DNA from 2 places in the Streptomyces sp. NBC_00328 genome. Region 2 is predicted to be linked to the other one. Evidence: riboswitches for the same ligand, from Rfam matches in the RefSeq annotation. Region 2 holds a riboswitch; the other holds the start of a gene.
What was found. Region 2 has a riboswitch for cyclic di-AMP ahead of OG485_RS04065 (NlpC/P60 family protein). Riboswitches for the same ligand answer to the same signal wherever they lie in the genome.
Positions count from the first base shown of each region.

Region 1: linked by a shared signal. The riboswitch ahead of OG485_RS18930 (transglycosylase family protein) and the one ahead of OG485_RS04065 (NlpC/P60 family protein) in region 2 are both predicted to bind cyclic di-AMP.

Region 1 is NZ_CP108013.1:4,344,413-4,347,613, reverse strand. It holds gene OG485_RS18935 (transglycosylase family protein) at 1-882, shown strand, start outside; cyclic di-AMP (ydaO/yuaA leader) riboswitch at 1,066-1,260, shown strand; gene OG485_RS18930 (transglycosylase family protein) at 1,265-1,972, shown strand; gene eno (phosphopyruvate hydratase) at 2,335-3,201, shown strand, end outside.
Region 2 is NZ_CP108013.1:964,573-967,773, reverse strand. It holds gene OG485_RS04075 (alpha/beta fold hydrolase) at 93-839, shown strand; gene OG485_RS04070 (hypothetical protein) at 926-1,156, opposite strand; cyclic di-AMP (ydaO/yuaA leader) riboswitch at 1,658-1,829, shown strand; gene OG485_RS04065 (NlpC/P60 family protein) at 1,837-3,201, shown strand, end outside.

The DNA.
Region 1 (3,201 bases), 3.4 Mb from region 2:
GTGACCGGATCGGCGATCGTCATCCCGCTGCTCGCCGCGGCGAGCGCGAGCGCGGCCGACGGGAACACCTGGGACCGGGTGGCGCAGTGTGAGAGCGGTGGCGCGTGGAGCGCCGACCAGAGCAACGGGTACTACGGCGGCCTCCAGCTCGACCAGGAGAACTGGGAGGCGCACGGCGGCCTCGACTACGCCCCGAGGGCCGACCAGGCCAGCCGCTCGCAGCAGATAGCCGTCGCCGAGAAGGTGCTCGCCGACAAGGGCCTCGCGGCCTGGCCGACCTGTGGGCCGCTCTCGGGTCTCAGCAAGGACGCGGCCGGCGTCAGCGTCGACACGGGCGTGGCCGGCGATGCCTCGAACGGCGAGGACGAGTCCGGTTCGTACGTCTCGTCCGGACTGGCGACTTCGCCCAGTACGTCACCTTCAGGTGATTCTTCCGCTTCGTCTGATTCGGATGACTCCTCGGACGCGGCCGGCAGCACCGCGGAGCCCAGCGCCTCGCAGAGCTCCGACGGCTCGGACGCGGCGACCGGCAAGGGTGGCAAATCGGCCAAGTCCGGTCAGAAGCATGCTTCTTCGAGCCCCTCCGACACCCCGAGCACCGGCACCGGGCGGCACCGCGGCGGGGATGCCGCGGAGAGCGCGACCGGCGGCAGCGCCGACAGCACCGCCGGGCGGCATGCCGCGAGCGCCTCGAGCGACACCGCGTACGTCGCGGACGTCACGGACGTCATCGGCAACCTCTGGAAGGTTTCCGGCGGGCTGGACCTCGGAGGCGGATGGGCCGACCTGCCCACCGCCGACGCGACTGCGACCGACAGCGCTCCCGGCCTCGTCGCACCTGGTCAGAGCATCGCGGACACTGCCGAAACGGTGCAAAACTAGCGGGAGTTCGCGTCCTGGTTCGCTGGGGAATGTCCCATTTGATGCAAGTGAGACATGGGTCTCAGAAGCCCTGATCGTCTTTGAATTTCCGCCGATCGACTGCTTACGGTCGTGACTGCTCGCCACAGCGGGCCCCGACGGTCGCAACGCCGAATCCTGCCAGCGGCCGTACGGGAACAGTCGTCGCGTCATGCGCCGTAGGCAGGAGCGGGGGACCCAAGGTAAGTGCCGGGCCCGGGAGTTGAGAGACATCCGGGAACGGCTTGGGGTGAAGCCGCGCGTCGGACGTCCTGGAGACAGGACCGAAGGCAGCGCGGCCGGGCAACTCAACCGGCCCGAACCCGACAGCTCACCTCGCAGGCGTCGGTGAGGGGATCTCTCCATGCTGTTCTCCAGCAAGGGCAAGCACCGCCGCCCGAACAAGGCCACCCGCGTCGCCACGCTCGCCGGTGTCACCGGTGTCGCCATCGCCGCTCCGCTGATGGCGGCCGGCAGCGCCTCCGCCGCCACCGCCTCCGAGTGGGACGCCGTCGCCCAGTGCGAGGCCGGCGGCAACTGGTCGATCAACACCGGCAACGGCTACTACGGCGGACTCCAGTTCTCGTCCTCCACCTGGGCCGCGTACGGCGGCACCGCCTACGCCTCGACCGCCGACCAGGCGTCGAAGTCGCAGCAGATCACCATCGGCGAGAAGGTCCTCGCCGCGCAGGGCAAGGGCGCCTGGCCGTCCTGCGGTGTCGGCCTGTCCGGCACCACCTACGGCGGCGGCTCGGCCCCGGCGGCCCCGGCGGCCCCGTCCACCTCCTCCTCCTCGAGCGCCTCGCAGAGCGCCCCGGCCACCCGTTCGACGGAGCAGCCCGCCTCGCGTTCCGCGGAGCGCCCCGCCGTCCAGAAGACCGTCACCACCCCGACCGGCAAGAAGGTCAAGAAGGGTGACGGCGAGTACGAGGTCGTCAAGGGCGACACCCTCAGCTCGATCGCCGAGAAGAAGCACGTCAAGGGCGGCTGGCAGAAGCTGTTCAAGCTGAACAAGGACATCGTCGCCGACGCCGACTTCATCTACCCGGGCCAGCAGCTGCACCTGCGCTGAGTACCGCGGCGCGCCGGTGCCGTGTGGTCGCCTTCGGCGGAGGGCGGCCATCTCCCGGGCGGCGCGCGGGTGCCTTCCGGGCCGGATTCCGGCCCGACGACAGTTCCCCTCCCGAACCGGGCCTTTTTGGGAAAGGCCCGGTGAGGGTCCCCGTTCCCACGGGCTCCCCGCTCCGGTGCGTGTTCCCCCGCACGCGCCGGAGCGGGGTTTTTCATTTCTTTTTTTGTTCCGTTCAGGAACAATATGTACGCTCAGTTCCGCTCAAGGGGTGGTCGATCGGCTGGCCGATCCCCGTGGGCCGGTTAGGCTCATCCCGCAGGGCTGCCAAGTCCTGCGTACCCGTGTCACATCCCATAAAGGAGATGCTCGTGCCGTCCATCGACGTCGTCGTAGCCCGGGAAATCCTGGACTCCCGAGGCAACCCCACGGTCGAGGTCGAGGTCGGCCTCGACGACGGCAGCACGGGTCGTGCCGCCGTTCCGTCCGGCGCCTCCACCGGAGCCTTCGAGGCCATCGAGCTTCGCGACGGTGACCCCAACCGCTACCACGGCAAGGGTGTCGAGAAGGCCGTCCTCGCCGTCATCGAGCAGATCGGCCCGGAGCTCGTCGGCTACGACGCCACCGAGCAGCGCCTGATCGACCAGGCCATGTTCGACCTGGACGCCACCGACAACAAGGGCTCGCTCGGCGCCAACGCCATCCTCGGCGTCTCGCTCGCCGTCGCGCACGCCGCCTCCGAGGCGTCCGACCTGCCGCTCTTCCGCTACCTGGGCGGCCCGAACGCGCACCTGCTGCCCGTTCCGATGATGAACATCCTGAACGGCGGGTCGCACGCCGACTCCAACGTGGACATCCAGGAGTTCATGATCGCCCCGATCGGCGCGGAGTCCTTCTCCGAGGCCCTGCGCTGGGGCGCTGAGGTCTACCACACCCTCAAGAAGGTGCTGAAGACCAAGGGCCTGTCCACCGGCCTCGGCGACGAGGGCGGCTTCGCCCCGAACCTGGAGTCGAACCGCGCCGCCCTCGACCTCATCCTCGAGGCCATCAAGGAGGCCGGCTACACCCCCGGCGAGCAGATCGCCCTCGCCCTCGACGTCGCCGCCTCCGAGTTCTACAAGGACGGCGTCTACACCTTCGAGGGCAAGGAGCGCTCCGCCGCCGAGATGACCGAGTACTACGCCGAGCTCGTCGCGGCGTACCCGCTCGTCTCCATCGAGGACCCGCTGTTC
Region 2 (3,201 bases):
GGTAGGTGGTCGGCGACCGGTGGCCGGTGAGATGATCCCTCCTCCCGGTCCAGTGCGAGGCGTGCGGGAACGTCGCGAGGTGGAGAGGTGTCATGCGAGGCTCTGCGCGGATGTCCGCCGATGATGTGTCCCGGTCCCGGGCGAGCGGCGCCCCCGTGGCGCTGCGTCCGTGTCACGTCGTCCGCCCGGACGCGGGTCCCGCGCGTGCCGCCGTACTGATCCTTCACGGTGGAACCGTCGACAGCAAGGACCCGTTGCGGCCGTGGAATGTGGCACGCGCCCGGATGCGGCCGTTCGTGCGCTCCGTGACGCGGGCCCTGCCGGACGGGAACGCGTTCGTCGGGCAGGTGCGCTACCGCTACCGGGGGTGGAACGGCGTGGACGCCGACCCCGTCGCCGACGTTCTGCGGGCACTGGATGAACTCGCCGCTCTGGTGGGGGAGGTGCCGGTCGTGCTCGTGGGCCATTCGATGGGCGGGCGCGCGGCCCTGCGGGCCGCGGCCGTGCCCCAGGTCCGGGCCGTGGTGGCGCTGGCGCCTTGGTGCCCGGAGGGTGAGCCGGTGGCCCACCTCCGGGGCAAACGCGTGATCGTGCTGCACGGCGACCGGGACCGGGTCACCGACCCCGCGGAGTCGTTCGCCCTCGTCCGCCGGGCCGCGGAGGCGGGATCCTCCGCGAACGCCGTGCGGGTCGAGGGCGGTGACCACGCCATGCTCCGGCGCGCGGGGACCTGGCACAGAGCCACCGGTGCGACGGTCGCCGATCTGGTGACCCGGATCGGCGCTGGGCTCGACCCGCTCCCCGCCGAACGGCCGGGTGGCGAACCCGGCGTCCTCTAGCAGCCGGTCACCGGTTGGCGTTCGGCGGTCGTTGCCGCCAGATGTGTCCGGCCCGTCCTCGGCCTCCGGTCGCGTTCGGCCGGCCGTCAGGGGCCGCGTGTGTCGAGCCGGTCGTCGGGGTCCGGGGTGGGGGAGAAGGGGCGTCGGGCGCCGGACGACGGCCGTGCGGTGGACGCGGGAAGCGGGGCGCCCGTCGACGGATCCCAGCTGAGGATCCACTCGAAGTCGCGTTGCAGCCGACGGGCCTCGCTTCGCACGAGCGTCGGTATGTCGCCGCGTTCGGAGATCAGTTGGGCATAGATCGGCGCATCGTGCACGTGGGGATCCTCGACTCGCTCTCGTGGTCTGACGTGCCTCGACGGTACGGCCGGCACGTGGCCGCAGTGGTCATCCGGCCAGCTCGGCCAGAACTGATCAAGGTGTGACCGATGGGTGCCGTCGATGTCGAACGACATGCCAGGGAACGTCAGTTCTGTGCACGCTTTCGACACATCCGGGGCGGCTGGGCGGGTGACCGGCGGACCTGGACGACCCGGCCCCGTGCGGTCGGCCGGCCGTCGGGGTGGAGCGGGGCGGTCCGGCCGGGCGGGGGGTTCGGGGTGGGGCCGGGACGGTCATCGGGCCCCGAGCGCCCAACATCCTTGCTCAGCGGCTTTTTCGAGCACGGCCCGTGTCCTCACCGTCGCGCTGCGAGGTGATGCGATGAAGGTCACGAAAATGTATCGGACATCTGGGACGTGGATCTTCACATCGGGTGCACAACATGGCTAAGTTGGCGACCGGGCCGCCCGACTCCCTCCGGCGAAGCTCGCCGGGCGGCGCGGCCTCCGCCGAATCCTGCCTGTCCTCGTGGCAGCTGGAGCCGGGGACCCACCGAACTTGGGGTGAATCGGCCAACTGCCTTACGGGGTAGGGGCCGTAGGGCATACCTTCCGGAATCGTCCGCCCGAACCCGACAGCTAACCCGGTAGGCGGACGACGGAAGGAGCACCACTCCATGGCGCCGGAACGCACCCCGCCCAGCGGCGAAGAAGTCGCCCGACGGCTCTCGTCCCTCTACGACCAGGCGGAGCTCGCCACCGGTAAATTCAACGGGACCCGCGCCTCGGCGAACTCCACCCGCAGGCCGGGCCGACGGGGCTCCGGTCAGGGGGGCGGGGGTTCCGATCCCGCCCAGGAAGACCTGATGCGGCAGTTGTACGACGGGGCACGCTCCCGGTACGGACCCTCGGCTCCGGCCACCCTTCCGGCCGACAGGCAGCCGGAGCGCGGCGGCGAGAGTGCCCGTCCGAGGGAGGGCGCGAAAGGCCCCAAGGGGTCCGCGGGGGAACTTCCGACGGTGTATCAGCTGGAGCAGATCGTCCGGCCCGTCGCCGAGTTGACAGCGGCACCGATGCGCGAGCTGACCGCCGGCCCGGCTTCGGAGCCGGCCGCGCGCCCCGTCCTGGAGCTGACCGCGGGTCCGGTGGCCGGGACGACGGCCGGTCGCGCCCCGGCGCCGGGAGCCGAGGCCGTGGGCCGTGCGGCGCTTCCCGCGGGGTCCGCTCCGGAGGCCGCCCCACAGAAGTCCTCGCCGCACGTCAAGAAGCAGACCGCCCGGCGCAAGCTCGCCGCCGCACAGGAGCTGATGGCACGGAACGCGGCACGGCAGAGCATGCCCGTCGCGCAGGCCCCGGCGATCGAGTACCGGCCGGTGGAGGAACCCCGGCTCCCGTCCTTCCCGTCGGTTGGTCAGACGGGTTCCTTCCCGTCGGTTGGTCAGACGGGTTCCTTCCCGTCGGTCGGTCAGACCGGTTCGTTTCCGTCGGTCGGTCAGACCGGTTCGTTTCCGTCGGTCGGTCAGACGGGGTCGTTCCCGGCAGCCGGCCCGACCGGCACGTTCCCGTCGGTCGGTCAGACACCCGTGTTCCAGCCGGCGCCCCAGCCCGCCCCGTACGAGCCCACGCCCCAGCCCGCGGCACCCCAGCCGGCGCCCATGCCCACGGTCTTCGACACGGGCTCCATGCCCCGGGCGTACGAGGCGGCGCCTCCGACCGGCGAGTACAAGTCGGTCCTCCTGCCCCTCGGGTACGAGCCGCCGCCCCCGCCCTCCGAGTACACGTCGGTGCTCCTGCCCCTCGCGTACGAGACGGCGGCCCCTCCCAGCTCGTACCAGCCGGCTCCGATGCCCCCGGTGAGCGAGCCGGTGCCTCAGCCTCCGGTGTACGAGCCGGCACCGGGTCCCGTCGCGTATCAGCCGGCCCCCGCGCCTCCGGCGAACCAGCCGCCGCCCCCGCCGGCCGACGACGCCTGGCGGCAGTCGCTGCGGCCGGCCGGCCAGCAGCAGGCCTGGCCCGCCGCTCCCGGAGCCGTCGACACGAAC